2 regions of the Streptomyces sp. NPDC006294 genome follow, and region 1 is predicted to be linked to the other one. Evidence: predicted binding sites of a transcription regulator. Region 1 holds the regulator's gene; the other holds the start of a gene.
What was found. The regulator HrcA, encoded in region 1, represses chaperone genes, less so after heat shock. The targets are predictions, from matches to a motif close to TTNGCACTCNGNNNNNCNGAGTGCNAA.
Positions count from the first base shown of each region.

Region 2: groES (co-chaperone GroES) is a predicted target of HrcA. The motif match lies at 2,410-2,436, and genes of this name have one in related genera.

Region 1 is NZ_JBIAHV010000001.1:474,434-484,831, reverse strand. It holds gene ACFYOP_RS02110 (S41 family peptidase) at 1-2,784, opposite strand, end outside; gene ACFYOP_RS02105 (hypothetical protein) at 2,830-3,363, opposite strand; gene ACFYOP_RS02100 (hypothetical protein) at 3,437-3,829, shown strand; gene ACFYOP_RS02095 (16S rRNA (uracil(1498)-N(3))-methyltransferase) at 3,852-4,595, opposite strand; gene ACFYOP_RS02090 (nitronate monooxygenase) at 4,595-5,668, opposite strand; gene dnaJ (molecular chaperone DnaJ) at 6,135-7,271, opposite strand; gene hrcA (heat-inducible transcriptional repressor HrcA) at 7,272-8,297, opposite strand; gene ACFYOP_RS02075 (MBL fold metallo-hydrolase) at 8,486-9,208, shown strand; gene ACFYOP_RS02070 (DUF3097 domain-containing protein) at 9,234-10,040, shown strand; gene ACFYOP_RS02065 (hypothetical protein) at 10,037-10,348, opposite strand.
Region 2 is NZ_JBIAHV010000013.1:162,825-173,222, reverse strand. It holds gene ACFYOP_RS23790 (hypothetical protein) at 1-31, shown strand, start outside; gene ACFYOP_RS23785 (methyltransferase domain-containing protein) at 39-1,328, opposite strand; gene ACFYOP_RS23780 (polysaccharide deacetylase family protein) at 1,323-2,315, shown strand; gene groES (co-chaperone GroES) at 2,582-2,890, shown strand; gene groL (chaperonin GroEL) at 3,006-4,634, shown strand; gene ACFYOP_RS23765 (ester cyclase) at 4,775-5,467, opposite strand; gene ACFYOP_RS23760 (SDR family oxidoreductase) at 5,559-6,332, opposite strand; gene ACFYOP_RS23755 (multicopper oxidase domain-containing protein) at 6,342-7,853, opposite strand; gene ACFYOP_RS23750 (MOSC domain-containing protein) at 7,976-8,680, opposite strand; gene ACFYOP_RS23745 (LysR family transcriptional regulator) at 8,762-9,679, shown strand; gene ACFYOP_RS23740 (WhiB family transcriptional regulator) at 10,336-10,398, opposite strand, start outside.

The DNA.
Region 1 (10,398 bases):
GCCGACGATACGGCGGGCCAGTTTCTCCACGACGAGCTGCGACGTGTGACCGCCGCGGTTCTCCCGTACGTCGACGACCAGCCCGTCCTTCGCGACCTCGACCCGCAGGTCGCGGTGGATCTGGGCCCAGCCGGGCGCCTGCATGTCGGGGACGTGCAGATAGCCGAGGCGGCCGCCGGACTTCTCCTGGACGTAGGCGCGCCGGTCGGCCACCCATGCGTGGTAGCGCAGCGGTTCCTCGTCGGCGAGGGGGACGACGACGGCGTGCCGCGGGTCGCCGCCGCCGGCCGGGGAGACGGTCAGCTCGACCGGCTTGCCCGCCGCCCCGACGAGCAGCGGCCCCGGGCCCTTGACCGGGTCGACCGGCCGGCCGTCCACCGCGAGCAGCGTGTCGCCGGCCCGCAGGGCGACGCCGGGTGCGGCGAGCGGGGAGTGCGCGTGGGGGTCGGAGGTCTCGGACGGCAGGATGCGGTCGATGCGCCAGGCGCCGTCCTCCGTACGGGAGATGTCGGCACCGAGCAGGCCCTGCCGGGTCGCGGCGTCGCCGTGGCCGCCGGGCGGCATGACGTACGCGTGCGAGGTGCCCAGCTCGCCCTGGACCTCCCACAGGAGGTCCACGAGGTCGTCGTGGGTCGCCACCCGGTCGAGGACGGGCCGGTAGCGGTCGAGGACTCCGTCCCAGTCGACGCCGCCGAGGTCGGGCCGCCAGAAGTGGTCGCGCATGAGGCGTCCGGCCTCGTCGTACATCTGCCGCCATTCGGCGGCCGGTTCGACGGTGCGCCGCACGCGGGACAGGTCGACGGTGACGCTCGCGGCGTCGTCGCCGTCGTCGTGGGACGCCTCGCGGTCGCTGGGGACGACCTTGAGCTTGCCGCCGGTGTGGAGCAGGGCCCGCTTGCCGTCGCCGCTGACGCGGAAGTAGGAGGCGTCGGAGGAGAGTTCCTCGACCCGCTGCTGTCCGAGGTCGTACCGCTCGAGGGTGGTTTTGGGCTCCGGGTCCTCCGGTGTGGCACGGGTCGCGCCGAGGACGCCGCGCAGCGGGTGGCGCAGCCACAGCAGGCCGTCCTTGGCGGCGCGCAGCGTGGAGTAGCTGGCGGCCTCGACGGGGAACGGCACTATCCGGTCGGCCAGTCCGTCGAGGTCGATGCGGGTGACGGACTCCGCGCTCTCGTCCCCGTCCTGCGCGTTGTCCTTGTCCGAGTCGAAGGCCCGCCCGTGCCGCTGCGGCCCGAACGGCGAGGGTGTGGTCGCCGCCAGTGTGATCAGGTGCGGCCGGCACCCGCCGACGAAGGCGAGGTCGAAGACGTGGGCGTCGTAGACCGGGTCGAAGGCGCGCTCGGAGAGGAACGCGAGGTGCTTGCCGTCGAGGGTGAACGCCGGCTGGAAGTCGGCGAAACGCAGCGGCGTGGCCTCCGAGACGGTCAGATCGCCCGTGTTGGCGAGTTTGATCTGCCGCAGCGGGCTGGGGCCGGGGTGCGACCAGGCGAGCCAGGCCGAGTCGGGCGAGAAGACCAGACCGTCGGCGTCGCCGTGCTCGCTGCGGTCGACCTCGCGCACCTCGCCGCTCTCGCGCTCGACGAGCAGCACCCGGCCGTCGTGCGAGGCGACGGCGGCGCGGCTGCCGTCGGGGGCGACGGCCAGGTTGAGTACGCGGCCGAGCCGGCCGGCGGCGAGCCTGCGCGGTGTGGCGCCGGCGGCGGTCCCGGTGGCGGGCGCGAACTCGAGCGCGTCGTCGCCCTCCGCGTCGGTCACCCAGACGACGTGCTGCTCGCCGTCGACCCGGAACGTGCGCGGCATCCTGGCGCGCACGCCCGGCTCGGCGGCGAGCGAACGGGCCGGCCCTTCGCGGTGGGTGACCCAGTGGATGCCGCCGCGGATCTCGACGGCGCTGCCGCGGCCGGTGTGGTCGGGCGCGGCGCCGCCGAGGTGGTCGGCGGCGTCGATCGGCCGCGGCTGCAGATCGGTGCGCTGTCCGCCGAGCCGGAGGTCGAGCCGGCGCGGCTCGGCGCCCTCCAGGTCGTCGAGGAGCCACAGTTCACCGGCGCTCGCGTAGGCGACGCGGGTGCCGTCGGTCGCGGCGTGGCGGGCGTAGAAGCCGTCGAGGGGCGTGTGGCGGCGCAGGTCGGAGCCGTCGGGCAGCGACGAGTACAGGGCGCCGACGCCCTCATGGTCGGAGAGGAAGGCGACCCGGCCGCCGGCCCAGAGCGGGTACTCGATGTTCCCGTCGATGTCCTCGTGGAGGCGCACGAACTCCCCGTCGCCGTCGCGGTCGATCCACAACTTGCCCGCCGTGCCGCCGCGGTAGCGCTTCCAGGCGGCGGCCTCGCGTCCCATGGTGGCCGACAGCAGCAGCGTGTGCGGGCCGTACGCGACACCGCCGACCGGCCCGTACGGCAGGCGGGTGGCGGGTCCGCCGTCGAGCGGCACCGCGTGCGCCCAGCTGCGGCGCAGGGACGCCTGGCCGTGGGTGGTGAGCGCCAGCACCCGGCCGTCCGGGGTCCAGCCCCGTACGGAGGTCCGGTGGCTCCCCCAGTGGGTGAGCCGCTCGGAGGGGCCGCCGTCGACGGGGGCGACATGCACCTCCGGCAGACCGTCGCGGGAGGAGGACCAGGCGATACGGGTGCCGTCGGGCGAGATTCTGGGATGGTTCACGGGCATGTTGTCGGCGCTCACACGCCACGCCCGGCCGCCGTCGAGCGGCGCGACCCAGACGTCGTCCTCGGCGGTGAAGGCGATCAAGTCACCGTGCAGATGCGGATACCGGAGGTAGGCAGGGTGCGTCACACCGTCACCCTAGGCAGGCGGGAGCCCCGGAGTGAGGGTTTTGGATCACTTGGCCGGAACGGCGGTCACTGTTTCGGTCACCGTCACGGTGACCGTGGGCCGCGGCGCCCCGGGAGCACTGGGGGGCCGGCTCGGCGCGGGCGTGCCGCTCGGCGTAGCCGTGCAGTCCCCGAGCATCGTCGCCCGGAACACGGTCTTCTTCTCGATCTCGGCGATCAGATCTCCGCGGACGCACTTCCCGGCCCGCTCCTCCGTCACCGTGCCGGTGACGGTGATGGCCTGCCGGGAGCGGGTCTCCCCCTGGCAGTTGACGGTGGCGCGGGCCGGTACGGACGGCGAGGGCGACTGGGAGCCACCGGCCGTCGCCGCGCCGCCGTCGGTGCGCGCGGTGCAGTTGAGCCAGGCGACGTCGAACGTCAGGCGCTCGAGGGTGCTGGTCACGGTCCGGTCCGTGGTCACGGCCACGGCGGCGGAGTTCAGCCCGCCGGCGGCGGGTTCACAGGCGGCCAGGCCACCGACCGCCGCTGCTGCGGCGGCGGTTGCGGCGAGGACGCGCGGCACTCTGGTCCGGGCGGGCATGAGGCCAGAGTGCCACCGGGCGCCCGCACGTAAAAGAGTGGTTGTGGCCAGGTGCGGCCCGTACGGTCGTGCGATGACCAAGAAGCTCGACCGGGTGCGCCGGCTGGGGATCGACGCGGAGACCGCCTGGATCTGGAACGTACGCCAGCGGCACACCCGCGCGCCGGACACCGTCACCGACTGCCGCCTGGTGCTGTCCCTCCGGCGGGAGGGCACCCAGCGACGGCTCGAGATCACCTTCCGCCCGGCACCGGGCCGGATCGTCTCCGACGGCTACTGGGAATCCGGCACGGTCGTCTCGCACGGCATCTGGCTCAATCTGTACGAACCGGGCGTGGTGCGGCGGCTGTTGGCCGCGGCTACGGCCAGTGGAACGCTGCCGGCCCGTGCGGGGACGGTGGAGGCCGACGGGTGGCCGCTGTTCGACGCGGTGACGGCGGCCGGCCCGCGGGCTCCCGCGGGCTGACGCCCGCACCCGGCCGGCCGGTTCAGGACCAGCGGCCCGTACGCCCCAGCAGGAGCGCGGTCGCCGCCGTACCCGCCGTGGAGGTGCGCAGCACGCTGCGGCCGAGCCGGTACGGCTTCGCACCGGCCTGCGCGAACACGGCCAGTTCGTCCGGGGAGACCCCGCCCTCGGGGCCGACGACCAGCACGATGGAGCCCGTCTCCGGAAGATCCGCCGTCGCCAGCGGCTGCGCGCCCTCCTCGTGGAGCACCGCCGCGAAGTCCGCGGCCGCCAGAAGTGCCGCCACCTGCTTGGTCGTCGCGCTCTCCGCGACCTCGGGGAAGCGCAGCCGGCGGGACTGCTTGCCCGCCTCACGCGCCGTCGCCCGCCACTTGGCCAGCGACTTGGCGCCGCGCTCACCCCTCCACTGGGTGATGCAGCGCGCCGCGGCCCACGGCACGACCGCGTCCACGCCGGTCTCCGTCATGGTCTCCACGGCCAGTTCACCGCGGTCGCCCTTCGGAAGCGCCTGCACGACGGTGATACGGGGCGCCGGCTCCGGCTCCTCGGGGCACTCGCGCACCTCGACCACCAGGCGGTCCTTGCCCTCGGTGGAGACGACGGAGCCGGCAGCGCCGCGGCCGAGGCCGTCCGTGAGGACGATCTGCTCACCGGGCTGGAGCCTGCGCACGGAGACCGCGTGCCGACCCTCCGGCCCGTCAAGGGTGACGGACGCGCCCGGCGCGACCCCTTCCAGCGACTCGACGAGAAAGACAGCAGCGGTCATCAGACACCACCGCCGTGCGCGAACGCGGCCCGTGCCGTGTCGACTTCGGCGGCGAGCACGCCCACCAGCTGGGCGGCGGGCATCTCCCGCGCCAGCCGGTGGCCCTGGCCGGCCCACAGCGCCATGCCCTGCGCGTCGCCCGCCTTCGCCGCGGCCTTGCGCAGTCCGCTCGTCAGCTGGTGCACATCGGGATACGCGGCCGGCGCGTACGGCCCGTGCTCCCGCATGAACCGGTTGACCAGGCCCCGCGCGGGCCGGCCGGAGAACGCGCGCGTCACGTCGGTGCGGACGAACAACGGGTTGGTCATCGCCTGCTTGTGCAGCGGATGCGCGCCCGACTCCGGGCACACCAGGAACGCCGTACCGAGCTGCGCGAGGCTCGCGCCGGCGGCCAGTACGGCGGCGATCTGGCTGCCGCGCATCAGGCCGCCGGTGGCGACCACGGGCAACTCCACGGTCTCCCGCACCAGTTGGACCAGCGTCAGCAGTCCGTAGCCGGAGCCGTCGCTCGCCGGGTCGTCGCGGTGCGTGCCCTGGTGGCCGCCCGCCTCGACGCCCTGCACGCACACGGCGTCGGCGCCGCACCACTGTGCCGTCTGCGCCTCCTCCGGCGTGGTGACGGTCACGATCGTGTACGTGCCCGCCTTGGTGAAGGACTCCAGCACCGGGCGGGTGGGGCAGCCGAAGGTGAACGAGACCACGGGGACCGGGTCGTCGAGCAGAATCGCGAGCTTCGCCTCGTAGCCGTCGTCCCGCCCCTGGTCCGGGTCCCCGAGAGGCGTCTCGTACCAGGTGGACTCACCGGCCAGCTGCTGCCGGTACACCTCCACGGCGGCGGGGTCGGCGGTGCCGGGCTGCGGCATGAACAGATTGACGCCGAAGGGGCGGGCCGTGAGCGCGCGGACCTGCTGGATCTCCTGGTACATCCCGTCGGCCGTCTTGTACCCGGCGGCGAGGAAACCCAGCCCGCCGGTCTCGGACACGGCCGCCACGAGCTGCGGGCAGGAGGCGCCGCCGGCCATGGGGGCCTGCACGATCGGATGCCGGCAGAGATCGGTCAACGCGGAGGACATGCAGGCATCGTGCCACGTCCCCACGGACCCAGCCGAATCCCCCGTTCCGCTCTTTCGGGGCGTGCCGCCCGCGCCCGAGGCGGGCGCGCCTCAACCACCGGCGGGGCGGGTTGGCCGGTCCCGCCGGGCCCCGCCCCGAACCCCGCGCCTCAATCTCCCCCTGCGCCCGGCGGCCGCGGGAAGCACCCGGGCGAGGCTCAAGTTGCCCGGCAACTCCGGCCCGGCCTGGGGGGCCACCCACGGCCGCCGGGCCGTAGGGGGAGTTCGAGGCCACCGCGCGGAGCGCGGTACCGGGTCCGGGCGGGGCCCGGCCCGGCCACCCTGCGGCACTGGCCCGGAGCCCAAGTCCCCACCTGCCGCCCGGAAGGGCCGGACGGGTCCGGGGCGGGGCCCCACCCCGGCCCGGAGGCCGGGATGGCCCCGGGGCGGATCCACCCGCCCCGGCGCACGCACCCGGGCAGAACGCCTAGCGCCCGTTGAACGCGTCCTTCAGGCGGGAGAAGAGCCCCTGCTGCCCCGGCTGAAACTGACCGAGCGGCCGCTCCTCACCCCTCAGCTTCGCCAGATCCCTCAGCAGCCGCTCCTGCTCCACGTCCAGCTTCGACGGGGTCGTCACCTCGACGTGGACGATCAGGTCGCCGCGGCCGCCGCCGCGCAGGTGCGTGATGCCGCGCCCGTGGAGCGGGATCGACTGGCCGGACTGGGTGCCGGGGCGGATGTCGACCTCCTCCATGCCGTCGAGCGTCTCCAGCGGGCACTTCGTGCCGAGCGCCGCCGCCGTCATGGGGATCGTCACCGTGCAGTGCAGGTCGTCGCCGCGCCGCTGGAAGACGGAGTGGGCGACCTCGTGGATCTCGACGTACAGGTCACCGGCGGGGCCGCCGCCCGGGCCGACCTCGCCCTCGCCCGCGAGCTGGATCCGGGTGCCGTTGTCGACACCGGCCGGGATCTTCACGGTCAGGGTGCGACGCGAGCGCACCCGCCCGTCGCCGGCGCACTCGGGGCACGGCGTGGGGACGACCGTGCCGAAGCCCTGGCACTGCGGGCAGGGCCGCGACGTCATGACCTGGCCCAGGAAGGACCGCGTCACCTGCGAGACCTCACCGCGGCCGCGGCACATGTCACAGGTCTGCGCGGACGTACCGGGCGCGGCACCCTCGCCCGAGCAGGTCGTGCAGACGACGGCCGTGTCGACCTGGATGTCCTTCGTCGTGCCGAAGGCCGCCTCGTTGAGCTCGATCTCGAGGCGGATCATCGCGTCCTGGCCACGGCGCGTACGCGAGCGCGGCCCGCGCTGCGACGCCGTACCGAAGAACGCGTCCATGATGTCCGAGAAGTTGCCGAAGCCGCCCGCGCCGAAGCCTCCGGCGCCACCGCCTCCGGCCTGCGAGAGCGGGTCTCCGCCGAGGTCGTAGACCTGCTTCTTCTGCGGGTCCGAGAGCACCTCGTACGCGGCGTTGATCTCCTTGAAGCGCTCCTGCGTCTTCGGGTCCGGATTCACGTCCGGGTGGAGTTCGCGCGCGAGGCGGCGGAAGGCCTTCTTGATCTCGTCCTGCGATGCGTCGCGGCGCACGCCGAGTACGGCGTAGTAGTCCGTGGCCACTTACGACTCCGCCAGGATCTGTCCGACGTAACGTGCCACTGCGCGTACCGCTCCCATCGTTCCGGGGTAGTCCATGCGGGTCGGTCCGACCACGCCGAGTTTGGCGACTGCCTCGTCGCCCGAACCGTAGCCGACGGAGACCACGGACGTGGAGTTGAGTCCTTCATGGGCGTTCTCATGACCGATTCGTACGGTCATGCCCATGCCGCCGGACTCATTCGCCTCCCCGAGCAGCTTGAGCAGCACCACATGCTCCTCGAGCGCCTCCAGCACGGGCCGGATGGTCAGCGGGAAGTCGTGCCCGAAGCGGGTCAGATTGGCGGTGCCGCCGATCACGAGCCGTTCCTCGGTCTCCTCGACCAGGGTCTCGAGCAGGGTGGACAGCACCGTGGAGACGGTACCGCGGTCCTCGTGCTCGAAGGATTCGGGAAGGTCCTGCACCAGCTGCGGCACATCCGCGAAGCGGCGTCCCACGACCCGGCTGTTGAGCCGGGCCCGCAGGTCCGCGAGCGAGGTGTCGCCGAACGGCGCGGGGCAGTCGATCATGCGCTGCTCCACCCGGCCGGTGTCCGTGATCAGCACGAGCATCAGGCGGGCGGGAGCGAGGGAGAGGAGTTCCACATGCCGGACCGTGGACCGGGTCAGCGAGGGGTACTGGACGACGGCGACCTGCCGGGTCAGCTGCGCCAGCAGCCGGACCGTGCGGCCCACGACGTCGTCGAGGTCGACCGCCCCGTCCAGGAAGTTCTGGATGGCGCGGCGCTCGGGCGACGACAGCGGCTTGACGCCCGCCAGCCGGTCGACGAACAACCGGTACCCCTTGTCCGTGGGGATCCGGCCGGCGCTGGTGTGCGGCTGGGCGATGAAGCCCTCCTCCTCCAGCACGGCCATGTCGTTGCGGACGGTGGCCGGGGAGACGCCGAGCCTGTGCCGCTCGGTGAGGGCCTTCGAGCCGACGGGCTCCTCGGTGCCGACATAGTCCTGGACGATGGCGCGCAGCACCTCGAGCCTGCGTTCGCTGAGCATTCGCGCACCTCCAGATGTGGTTCCTCGTATGTGGTCTGGCACTCGCTGTGTTCGAGTGCCAACATTCCCCGGCCAGTGTACGGCTGTCGGGTACACGCGTAGCAAGGGTGGCAGACCATGCGGTCGGACATGGCGCCGGGCACGGTCCGCACAGGCGGGCGCGGAGGTGATGCGGATAGCGTCGCCGTATGGACGTCAGTTGGGAAGACTTCGGCTGGGAACGGCTCGCCCCCGGCGTCGGCCGTCGCCGCCTGCCGGGCTGGGACGCGACCGTCGGCCTGGTGATCGGCGCGGACGCCGCGCTGCTGTACGACACGGGCTCGACGCTTCGCGAGGGGGCGCAGATCCGGGCCCAGGCGCAGGCGCTGATGGGCGGCCGCCGGGTGACGCACATCGCACTGAGCCATCCCCACTTCGACCATGTGCTGGGCACGGCCGCCTTCGCGGGCGCGGAGGTGTACGGGGCGGTGGGCCTGGACACGCTGCTGGGCCGGGAGCGGGACGCCGTCCGGGACACCGCGGTACGGCACGGGGTGCCGCCCGACGAGGCGGCGGAGGCGGCGGACCTGCTGGTCGCGCCGCACCATCCGGTGTGCGGCGAGTGGACGCTCGACCTCGGCGGCCGCCAGGTGCTGCTCGCCAATGTGGGACCGGGGCACTCGGGGCACGACCTGGCGCTGCTGGTGCCGGGTGAGCCGGAGGTGGTGTTCTGCGGCGACCTGGTCGAGGAGTCCGGCGAGCCGCAGGCGGGGCCGGATGCCATCACCTCCCGGTGGCCCGCCGCACTGGACCGGTTGCTGGACCTCGGCGGCGAGGAGGCGCTGTACGTCCCGGGGCACGGCGCGGCCGTCGACGCGGCGTTCGTCCGGGCGCAGCGGGCGGAACTGGCGGCGCGTTTCGGCGTGTCGTAGCGGCGGGCGGCCGTATCGTCGTGCGATGCGCAGCTACAGCCCTGATCTCACGCCGCCCTGGAAGCGGTCGAAGCCCGTCCCCGAGGTGCCGGCGGAGCCTGATCTGGTGGTCGAGGAGGTGTCGACCGGTTTCTGCGGCGCGGTGATCCGCTGCGAGGCCGGGACGGTGACCCTGGAGGACCGGTTCGGCAAGCACCGGGTCTTCCCGCTCGAGCCGCGCGGCTTCCTGCTGGAGGGCAGGCCCGTCACCCTGGTCCGCCCCGCCCCGGCGGCACCGTCCCGCCCGTCCCGTACGGCGTCCGGCTCGCTCGCCGTGCCCGGCGCGCGGGCGCGGGTGGCGCGCGCCGGGCGCATCTATGTCGAGGGCCGGCACGACGCGGAGCTGGTGGAGCGGGTGTGGGGCGACGACCTGCGCATCGAGGGCGTGGTGGTCGAGTACCTGGAGGGCGTCGACGACCTGCCGTCGATCGTCGCGGAGTTCGCGCCCGGTCCGGACGCCCGCCTCGGCGTCCTGGTGGACCACCTGGTCGAGGGCTCGAAGGAATCCCGGATCGCCGCGTCGGTGACCGATCCGCACGTGCTGGTGGTGGGCCACCCGTACATCGACGTGTGGGAGGCGGTGAAGCCGTCGTCGCTCGGCATCCCGGCGTGGCCGGGAATCCCGCGGGGCCAGGACTGGAAGACGGGCGTGTGCCGGGCACTGGGTTGGCCGGACAACACGGGCGCGGCCTGGCAGCACATCCTGTCCAGGGTGACGAGCTACAAGGACCTGGAGCCGTCGCTGCTGGGGCGGGTGGAGGAACTGATCGACTTCGTGACGGTGTCGGACTAGCGGGGGGAACCCGGCAACGTCCGGAACCGGGATGTGTCCAGCGTGAGATCCAGCGCCTCGACAGGCAGGGGATCACCGAACTTCGACCCGCCCGGGATCGCGAGGTCCTGAGTCTGGAGCGGATACCAGCGCTCAAGACGAGGAATCTGCTTCTGCACCTGCAGAACGATCATGTTGCGGACCCAGTCGGGCCCTGCCGTCATCACGATTTCCCCCCGCAGGAGCTCCGCCTTGAACCCCTCGGGAACATGCAGGTTCTCGTAGAGGTCGGCAATCGATGCAACAGGCCGGTCATCCCCAGCGGTCATCTCCGTGGCCCTCCTCGTCCGCCGCATCCCGTTCGAGCAGCAGGGCAGGG
Region 2 (10,398 bases), on a different contig from region 1:
GTCCGCGGCGCGGGGCGGCGCGCACCGCTGACGGGCCTTCAGGGGCCTGCCTCCTGCGCCGGGCGGCCGATCAGCATCGTCGGGGCGCCCGCGACCCGGGTCAGGAAGACCGTTGCCGCGTTCCGGCCCTGGGGCTTGACCTTGCGGCGGACCTCCTCGGGTTCGACGGCGGAGCCGCGCTTCTTCACGGTGAGGTTGCCGACCTCGCGCTCCCGCAGCAGCGCCTTCAGCTTCTTCATGTTGAAGGGCAGTTCGTCGCTGATCTCGTACGCCGTGGCGTACGGGGTCGGGCGCAGTTCGTCCGAGGTGATGTACGCGATCGTCTCGTCGACGAGGCCGCCCGACACGTCCTCCGCGACCTCCGCGACCAGGTGGGCGCGGATCGCCGCGCCGTCCGGCTCGTACAGGTAGCGGCCGACCGGCCGGACCGGCGGGTTCGGCAGGCCGCGGCCGGTGAGGGTGTGCGGGCCCGGGAGGAGGGTGGCACGGACCGCCGACGGGGCGGTGCCGAACCAGAGCACCGCCTCCTTCACGTCGCCGCCGTCCGAGATCCACTCCGCCTCCGCGCCCTCGGGAACCGCCTCGTGGGGGATGCCCGGCGCCACCTTCAGCGCGGCGTGAGGGCGGGCGCGGGCCGCGCCGACGGCCCAGGACAGGGGCGGGGAGTACGCCTCCGGGTCGAAGATCCGGCCACGGCCGCCCCGGCGGGCGGGGTCCGCGAACACCGCGTCGTACGAGGAGGTGTCGACGTCGGTGACGTCCGCGCAGCGGACCTCGATCAGGTTGGACAGGCCCAGCGCCTCGGCGTTCGCGCGTGCGGCCTCGGCCGTGAGCGGGTCGCGGTCGACGGCGAGGACCGCGATGCCGGCCCGGGCCAGCGCGATCGCGTCCCCGCCGATGCCGCTGCACAGATCGGCCACGCTGCGGACGCCGAGCGCGGCGAAGCGGGCGGCGCGGTGCTCGGCGACCGAGCGGCGGGTGGACTGCTCGACGCCGTTCGGGGTGAAGAACATCCGGTGGGCGTCGTCCTGGCCGAACTTGGCCACCGCACGCTGTCTCAGCCGCGCCTGCCCGAGAGCCGCGGAGACCAGCGCCGCCGGATGGTCGCGGCGCAGGCGCGTCGCGACGGAGAGCTCCTGGGCCGGGTCGTAGGAGGCGAGCGAGGCCAGCAGCGCTCCGCCCTCCCCGGTGCGCAGTGCGGCGAAGGCGGCGAGCGGGTCGAGGTCGTTCACCGGGCCATTGTGGGCCAGGCGGGGGATGGTGCGCGCCCGCCGGAGGTGTCGGGCGGGTGAGCGGGCGGGGCGCTGACAGGATGCGTCGCCATGCAGCTAGTACGACAAAAGGGAAAGTTGGGAGCGTATCGGGCCCGTGCGGCTCTCGCCGCTCTCGTGGTCGCCGCTCTCGGCTCGGGCTGTGCGGCCGAGAACGCCGCGCAGGCGCCGCGCCCCGCCGGCTCCGCCGCCGGGCAGTCGGCGCAGCAGGGCCCGGAGGTGAAGAAGCCGGACGCCCGGAAGCCGGAGGCGAAGAAGCCGGACGCGCAGGAGGCGGTCGGCCCCGCCGGGGCGCTCTCCGCGTACGTGGAGAAGACCAGGCGCACCCAGAAGGCCCGCGCCGCCGCCGCGAAGAAGTGGGGGCTGGCGGGGACCCCGCTCGCGGCGCCCCCGCCGCCCGCCGTGAAACCGGAGATCACCACCCGCAAGGGCTTCGAGGTGGAGGGCGGCGAGGGCCTGCCGCCGGTGTTCACCACCGTGCCGACCAAGGAGAAGATCGTCTTCCTGACGATCGACGACGGCGCGGAGAAGGACCCGGAGCTGCTGCGGATGATGTCCGAACTGCGGATCCCCTACAGCGCCTTCCTCAGCGACTACGTGATCAACGACGACTACGGCTACTTCGAGAAGATGCGCGACCGCGGGGTGGCGCTGCACAACCACACGCTCACCCACCCGTATCTGCCCGGGCTCTCGTACAGCCGGCAGAAGCACGAGATCTGCGGCCAGCAGGACAAGCTGGAGAAGCGGTACGGCACCCGCCCCCGGCTGATGCGCCCGCCGTACGGGAACTACAACAAGGACACCCTGCGCGCCGCCAAGAAGTGCGGGATCGAGGCCGTGCCGCTGTGGGCCTCGGAGGCGTTCCCGGACCACATGGAGTGGCGTGAGTGGGACAGGGACCTGCACCCGGGCGACATCATCCTCACCCACTTCCGCGGCAAGGAGGAGTGGAAGGGCACCATGCCCGACATGATCCGGCGCGTGATGAAGACCGTGACGTCCAAGGGATACGCGGTGGCCAGACTGGAGGACTACGTCTGACGGGGGTGGCCCGGGAGCGGCGCCGGCGGCCCGGAACCGGGGGCGCGGCCCGGGCGTTGTCCGTACCGGGATTTCGACGGCGCGCGGCGCCACATTGGCACTCCGCTTGACCGAGTGCTAATCACAGTCATAGTCTCGGCTCTGGCACTCACCCAGTGAGAGTGCCAACACAGCGACGGGCAGGTCCGGCACCCGCGACGACGGATCCACCTGGTCGCCACCTCAGATCAGTTAACCCCGTGATCTCCGAAGGGGGAGGTCGGATCGTGACGACCGCCAGCTCCAAGGTTGCCATCAAGCCGCTCGAGGACCGCATTGTGGTCCAGCCGCTCGACGCCGAGCAGACCACGGCCTCTGGCCTGGTCATTCCGGACACTGCGAAGGAGAAGCCCCAGGAGGGCGTCGTCCTGGCAGTGGGCCCGGGCCGCTTCGAGAACGGCGAGCGCCTGCCGCTCGACGTGAAGACCGGCGACATCGTGCTGTACAGCAAGTACGGCGGCACCGAAGTGAAGTACAGCGGCGAGGAGTACCTCGTCCTCTCGGCCCGCGACGTGCTCGCGATCGTCGAGAAGTAAGCACCGGCTTCACCTGCATTGCTTTGAGCTGCGCCCCTGGTCACCCCGCGGATTGCCGGGCGGCGAGGGGCGCGGTTCTTTGAACACGACTTTCCGAGAGGGCTGAACCGCTCCCATGGCGAAGATCCTGAAGTTCGACGAGGACGCCCGTCGCGCCCTCGAGCGCGGCGTCAACAAGCTTGCCGACACGGTCAAGGTGACGATCGGCCCTCGCGGCCGCAACGTCGTCATCGACAAGAAGTTCGGCGCTCCCACCATCACCAACGACGGTGTCACCATCGCCCGCGAGGTCGAGATCGAGGACCCGTACGAGAACCTGGGCGCCCAGCTGGTGAAGGAGGTGGCGACCAAGACCAACGACATCGCGGGTGACGGTACGACCACCGCCACCGTGCTGGCCCAGGCGCTGGTCCGCGAGGGACTGCGCAACGTCGCCGCCGGCGCCTCCCCGGCCGCCCTGAAGAAGGGCATCGACGCCGCGGTCAAGGCCGTCTCCGACGAGCTGCTCGCGACCGCCCGTCCGATCGAGGACAAGGCCGACATCGCCGCCGTGGCCGCGCTCTCCGCGCAGGACCAGCAGGTCGGCGAGCTCATCGCCGAGGCGATGGACAAGGTCGGCAAGGACGGTGTCATCACCGTCGAGGAGTCCAACACCTTCGGTCTGGAGCTGGACTTCACCGAGGGCATGGCCTTCGACAAGGGCTACCTGTCCCCGTACATGGTGACCGACCAGGAGCGTATGGAGGCCGTCCTCGACGACCCGTACATCCTGATCCACCAGGGCAAGATCGCCTCCATCCAGGACATGCTGCCGCTGCTGGAGAAGGTCATCCAGGCCGGTGGCTCCAAGCCGCTGCTGATCGTCGCCGAGGACGTCGAGGGCGAGGCCCTGTCGACCCTGGTCGTCAACAAGATCCGCGGCACTTTCAACGCGGTGGCCGTCAAGGCCCCCGGCTTCGGCGACCGCCGCAAGGCGATGCTCGGCGACATGGCCACCCTCACCGGTGCCACCGTCATCGCCGAGGAGGTCGGCCTCAAGCTCGACCAGGCCGGTCTGGACGTGCTGGGCACCGCCCGCCGCGTGACCATCACCAAGGACGACACCACCATCGTCGACGGTGGCGGCAAGTCCGAGGACGTGGCCGGCCGCGTCAACCAGATCAAGGCCGAGATCGAGTCCACCGACTCCGACTGGGACCGCGAGAAGCTCCAGGAGCGCCTCGCGAAGCTGGCCGGCGGCGTGTGCGTGATCAAGGTCGGCGCCGCCACCGAGGTGGAGCTGAAGGAGAAGAAGCACCGCCTCGAGGACGCCATCTCCGCGACCCGCGCCGCGGTCGAGGAGGGCATCGTCTCCGGTGGCGGCTCCGCGCTCGTCCACGCCGTGAAGGTGCTCGAGGGCAACCTGGGCAAGGAGGGCGACGAGGCCACCGGTGTCGCCGTCGTCCGCCGCGCCGCCGTCGAGCCGCTGCGCTGGATCGCCGAGAACGCCGGCCTCGAGGGCTACGTGATCACCGCCAAGGTGGCCGAGCTCGAGGCGGGCAACGGCTTCAACGCCGCGACCGGCGAGTACGGCGACCTGGTCAAGGCCGGCGTCATCGACCCGGTCAAGGTCACGCGCTCCGCTCTGGAGAACGCCGCCTCCATCGCCTCCCTGCTGCTCACGACCGAGACCCTGGTCGTCGAGAAGCCGGCCGAGGACGAGGGCGACGCGGGCCACGGCCACGGTCACGGCCACAGCCACTGACGCACCCGCGGTCGACCGACCCGGCACGCGCCGAAAGAAGGCCCCCGTCCCGCCGAGCGCGGGACGGGGGCCTTCCTTCGCGGCGGCGTTCACCCGGCCTTTTGCGGCGGGCCGTTCACCTGGCCCCCCGCGGCTGTGGTTCACATGGCGCCGAGCTGCCGCATCAGGCGCAGCAGGTCCATGTGCCACCAGCCTTCCTTGATCTTCGCGTCCTCGAAGCGGAAGATCGTCGTCCCGGTCATGGTGCACTGCTCGCCGGTGGCGGGGATGCCCTGGAAGTCGCCCTTGTGCCGGCCGTTCCAGGTCCACAGCGTCACGACGTCGTCCCCTTCGGTGATCTGCCGGTCGAGCTCGAAGGTGAAGTCGAAGGCGTCGCGCCACATGGTGAGGTCCCGGCTGATGACGTCCATGCCGGTCTCGGCGTCTTCCTCGTTGGCGATGTCGTGGTCGGTGTAGTCCGCCGCGAACACCTCAGGGATGGCCTCCAGATTGCCGCCGGAGGCGATCTCGTGGAAGAAGCGGCGGGCGGTCGCCGAGTTGAGCTGCTCCTCACGGACCACGTCGAGGTCGGTGAAGGACGGCATGCCGTCGCAGAGCGCCACCATCTCCTTGAACATCTTGTCCGTCTCCGGCAGCCGGGAGTTCCTCATCGCCTCTTCGTACGAGGGGAACTCCACGATCTCGACGTAGTGGTTGCTCTCGGTGCGGTCCTTTCCGGTGACGGCGTGGGCGGTGGTCCGCTTCCCCTTGGTCTGCTCGACCCACTGGTCCATGACCGCGCTCATGTCGTCGAACCTGGCGGTCTTGTAGTCGATGATCTGCACGAACTTCATGGCGCCTCCCGGGCGGCTGCGGCCCCCGATGGGATACGTCCATCCTAGTGACGCGCGTCACATCCTGTGGTCCGGGAGCCGCCGCGCGGGACTACTGGGGCCCGTACTTCCGGCCCGTCCTCGACGTGACCCCGCCCAGCAGTCCGCGCGGCGTCAGCTTCACCACGCCCATCAGCGCCTTGTACCGCGGATCGGGGACGGAGAGCGACTTCCCCTTCGCCAGGTCCGCCAGGGCCGCGGCCACCAGCTTGTCCGCGTCCAGCCACATCCAGCCGGGAATGTTGTCCGTGCCCATCCCGGCTCGCTGATGGAACTCGGTCCGTACGAAACCGGGGCACAGCGCCATCAGCCGCACCCCCGTGCCGGCCAGGTCCCTGGCCGCGCCCTGGGTGAACTGCACGACCCACGCCTTCGACGCGCCGTAGGTGCCGCGGGGCACGAACGCGGCGACCGACGCCACGTTCACCACGCCGCCCCGGCCGCGCTCCCGCATCGGCTCCGCCGCGGCGGCCGTCAGACGCAGCACCGCCTCGCAGTGCACCTTCAGCATCGTCAGCTCGTCGGCCATCGACACGTCCAGGAAACGGCCCTTGTTCCCGAAACCCGCGTTGTTGACCAGCAGGTCGACGGGGTGGGTGCGGTCCGCCAGACGGCGCTCGACCGCGGTGATCCCGTCCTCCGCCGACAGGTCCGCCGTCAGCACCTCCGCCTCGATGCCGTGGCCGTCGTGCAGCTCGGTGGCCTGTGCCTGCAGCCGCTCGGTGTCCCGGGCCACCAGCACCAGGTTGTGCCCGTCGGCCGCCAGCCGCCGCGCGAAGGCGGCGCCGATGCCCGCGGTCGCGCCCGTGATCAGTGCAGTCGTCATACGGGCACGTTAATGCCCCGCGTGCGAGTGCGGCGTACCCGGCTTCCCCGCCCGCTGCCCCTTCTCCACGACCACGAACTGCCCCATCATGCCGCCGTCCTCGTGGTACAGCAGATGGCAGTGGTACATGTACGGAGCGTCCGGATCGGCGGGCCCGGTGAACCGCATCGCGAGCCTCACGGTCCTTCCGCCGGGCACGAAGACGGTGTCCTTGGCCCCGCGCAGCTCCGGCGGCGGCCGCCTGCCGTCCACCTCCAGCACTCTGAACTGCACGTCGTGCACATGGAAGTTGTGCGGGGCGCCGTCCTGGTTGCGTACGGTCCACGTCTCCGACGTGCCGCGGGTGACCGCCGCGTCGATCCGGTCCATGTCCATGGCCCTGCCGTTGATCCCGGACGTCCGCAGCGCGAAGGAGCGCTCGCGCACGGAGTCGGAGCCGTCCGGGAGCCTCAGCTCGCCCAGTTCCGCGGGGAGTTCGGGGGAGGGGCGCAGGGTGTCCGCGGCCCGCAGCTCGAGGACGTCGAAGGTGTCGTCGCCGCCGTTGAAGCGGGTCTGCCAGAAGTCGCCGTAGTCCTGCCGCGGGAAGCTGCGCAGCACGGCACGCTCACCCGGTGCCATCCGCACCACGATCTCGGCCCGCTCGCCGGGCGAGAGCTGGACGCGGTCCATGGCGGCCGGCCGCTCCAGCAGTCCGCCGTCCGTGCCGACGAGGGAGAACCGCCGGTCGTCGGTGAACCCGAAGTCGTAGATCCGGGCGGTGGAGGCGTTGAGCAGCCGCAGCCTCACCAGCTCGTCCCGGACCACCTTGTACGGCTCGAGTGTGCCGTTGACCATGGTCCGGTCGCCGAGGAACCCGCTGCCCGCCATCAGCCTGTGGCCGTGGTCGAACTCCGCGCCGTCGAACCGTACGTCCTGCACCACGACCGGCAGGTCGTCGACGCCGTACCGCTTCGGCAGCGGCAGCCTCGCCGACCTCTCGTCGTCCAGCAGGAACATCCCGGCCAGTCCCCGCTGCACATGCTGCTCGGTCCGCCCGTGCGGATGCGGGTGGTACCAGAGGGTCGCGGCCGGCTGGTCGACCGTCCAGTGCGGCGACCAGGAGGCGCCGGGCGCCACCATCTGGTGCGGGCCGCCGTCCATCCGCGCGGGCAGATGCATTCCGTGCCAGTGGACGGTGGACTGCTCGTCCAGCGTGTTCCTGACCCGCACCTGGACCTTCTCGCCGCGCTTCGCGCGCAGGGTCGGGCCGAGGTGGTCACCGTTGAAGCCCCAGGTGGGCGTCTTGGACCCGGCCCTGAACTCCTTGTGCCCCGCCCGCATCGTCAGGTCGAAGACCCGCGTGCCGTCGGCGCGCACCGTCGACGGCGCGAGGGGCGGCACGGCCATCTCGCGGGTGAACTCCGTACCGGCGGTGGACACATCGGCGTCCGAGTAGAGCCAGAGCCCTCCGCCGCCGAGAGCGAGGACGAGGGCGACGGCGGCCGAGCAGAGGACCACCAGGACGCGTTTCACAGGGGACATGCCCTCAGCGTCACGGCCGCCCGTGACCCGCGGCATCGGGGGACGCCCCCAGCCGTCCCCCATCCGTCGCGCCGGCCCCCTCGGGGATGTCCCCCATGCGCGGGCCGGCGCGTGCCGTGCCGTCAGGCGGTACCGGTGGGGGCCGCTTCGTCCTCGGGCGCCGGGCCGTACGTGGCGACGTACTCGCGGGCGTTCTTCAGCAGTTCCGCGTGGAGGGCCTCACCGGCGGCGAGCACCCGGGGCAGCAGCGACCGCTCGGTCGTCTGAGCCCTGAACGCCATCGCCACCGTGACGTCGTGCGCCGGCCGGTGCACGATCTCGACGGGGTCGCCCGAGCGGATCTCGCCCGGCACGATCACCCGCAGATACGCCCCGGAGGCGCCGTTGCCGGTGAAGCGCCTGACCCACCCCTTCTCACCGAGCCGGCCCGCGAACGTACGGCACGGGATACGGCCCGAAGTGACCTCCAGCACCAGCGAGTCGCCGACGCGCCAGCGCTCGCCGATCCTCGCGCCGGTGACGTCCACACCGCTGGTGGTGAGGTTCTCACCGAACACGCCGTTGGCGAGGGCGCGCCCCAACTCCCGTTCCCAGGCGTCGAGATCCTCCCGGGCGAAGGCGTAGACGGCCTGGTCGGACCCGCCGTGGTGGCGCAGATCGCAGACCGCGTCGCCCGCCAGGCCGCTCCCGCCCTGTCCCTTGGGACCCGGGTCCGCCACCCGGACGGGCCCGTCGGCCGGGCGCTTGTCGATCCCGGTCGTGCCGCCCGGCGCATCGGAGTAGTCGACGGCCTTGGGCCGCCCGAGGTTCACGGTCAAGAGCTTCATGTCCGGCACGCTAATCGACCGCGCCTCAAAGTTTCCTCGGGATTATCGGACCTTCCTCCAAGAGTCGCTTATGCTGGGTGGGTGATCGAAGCCCGCCACCTCCGTGTCCTGCGCGCCGTCGCCGCCACCGGCTCGTTCTCCGCGGCCGCCCGCGAACTGGGCTGCACGCAGCCCGCGGTCAGCCAGCAGATGAAGGCGCTCGAGAGCTCCGTGGGCACCCCGCTGCTGATCCGGACCGGCCGCGAGATGCGCCTCACCCAGGCCGGTGAAGCCCTCGTCCGGCACGCGTCCGGCATCCTCGCCGGGCTCACCGCCGCGGAGGAGGAGGTCGCGGCGATCGCCGGCCTCCGGGCCGGCCGGGTGCGCCTCGTCTCGTTCCCCAGCGGCAGCTCCACCCTGGTCCCCACCGCGCTCGCCGCCCTGCGCGCGGCCCACCCCGGCACGCGCGTCTCCCTCGTCGACGCCGAGCCGCCGCGCTCCGTCGAGATGCTGCGCGACGGCGACTGCGACGTGGCGCTCGCCTTCCGGTACGGGGCGGCGTCCGGCGCGGCCGGGGCGTCCGGTGCGGAGTCGGAGTGGGCAGACCTGGAGGTGCGGCCCCTGCTCACCGACCGGCTCGTCGGCCTGGTGCCCGAGGGTCACCGCCTCGCCGGAGCGGCCTCCGTCGCCATCGCCGACCTCGCCGAGGAGTCGTGGATCGCCGGCTGCCCGCGTTGCCGCCGGCAGCTCGTGGACGCCTGCGAGGAGGCGGGCTTCACCCCGCGCATCGACTTCGCCACCGACGACTATCCCGCGGTGATCGGCCTGGTCGGCGCGGGGCTGGGTGTCGCCGTACTGCCGGAGCTGGCGCTGGAGTCGGTACGGCCCAAGGGCGCCCGGCTGGTGACGGTCGAACCGGCCGTCGACCGCGAGATCGTGGCGCTGACCCTGCCGGACCTGGCCCATGTCCCCGCGGTCTCCGCGACGCTGACGGAACTGGCGCGGGCGGCGTCGCGCTGAGGTCTGCGTCTTCCGGGCGCGGCCCGGTGGGTCCGGGTTCAGGGTTTCCGGGCGTGGCCCGGTGGGTCGGGGTTCCGGGCGTGGCCAGGCCGGTCCGGGTTCACGTTTCCGGGCGGGACCAGGTCGGTCCGGGCTGCGGCGTCGGTCTCCTGGTCCGGGTCCGGGTCCGTGTCGTTCGGTGTCCGGGTGCCGGGTGCCGGGTGCCGGGTGCCGGGTGCCGGGTGCCGCGGGTCCGGGCGCGGCCGGGTGGGTCGGGGGTCGTGCGTGGATCTGCCCCGGTCCGGGTGGACGTGGTGTCCGGGCGCTGCTCCGAGGGCATGTCCGGGACTGCATTCCCGTACCTGCCCCGCCCGGGGCTTGTGACGCCTTACGTCCCGAACACGCCCTCTGCGCGTCCCCCTGCCCCGGGGCGGCGGATTCGGCCCCGCCGGTGGGCAGCTGCGGGGCGGAGGCCGGTACCACGAGCGCCGGGCGCATCCAGCCCGCTGGGCCTCAGGGGGAGGGTGAGGCGCGGAGTCGCCGCGAAGCGGCCCCCGGTCTGGGGAGGCCGGGGGCCGAGTGGTCGGGGCGGTCGGGGCGGTCGGGGCAGATCGCCGGCCGCGCGGGCACGCGGTGATGCAGGAACGTTTCTCCCATTGGGGCGTACGGCGACCGCGTCAGCCGTGCCCCGCGCTTGTCGCGGGAACCAGCCGGTGGCGTGCCCGTCCCATGAGTTCCTC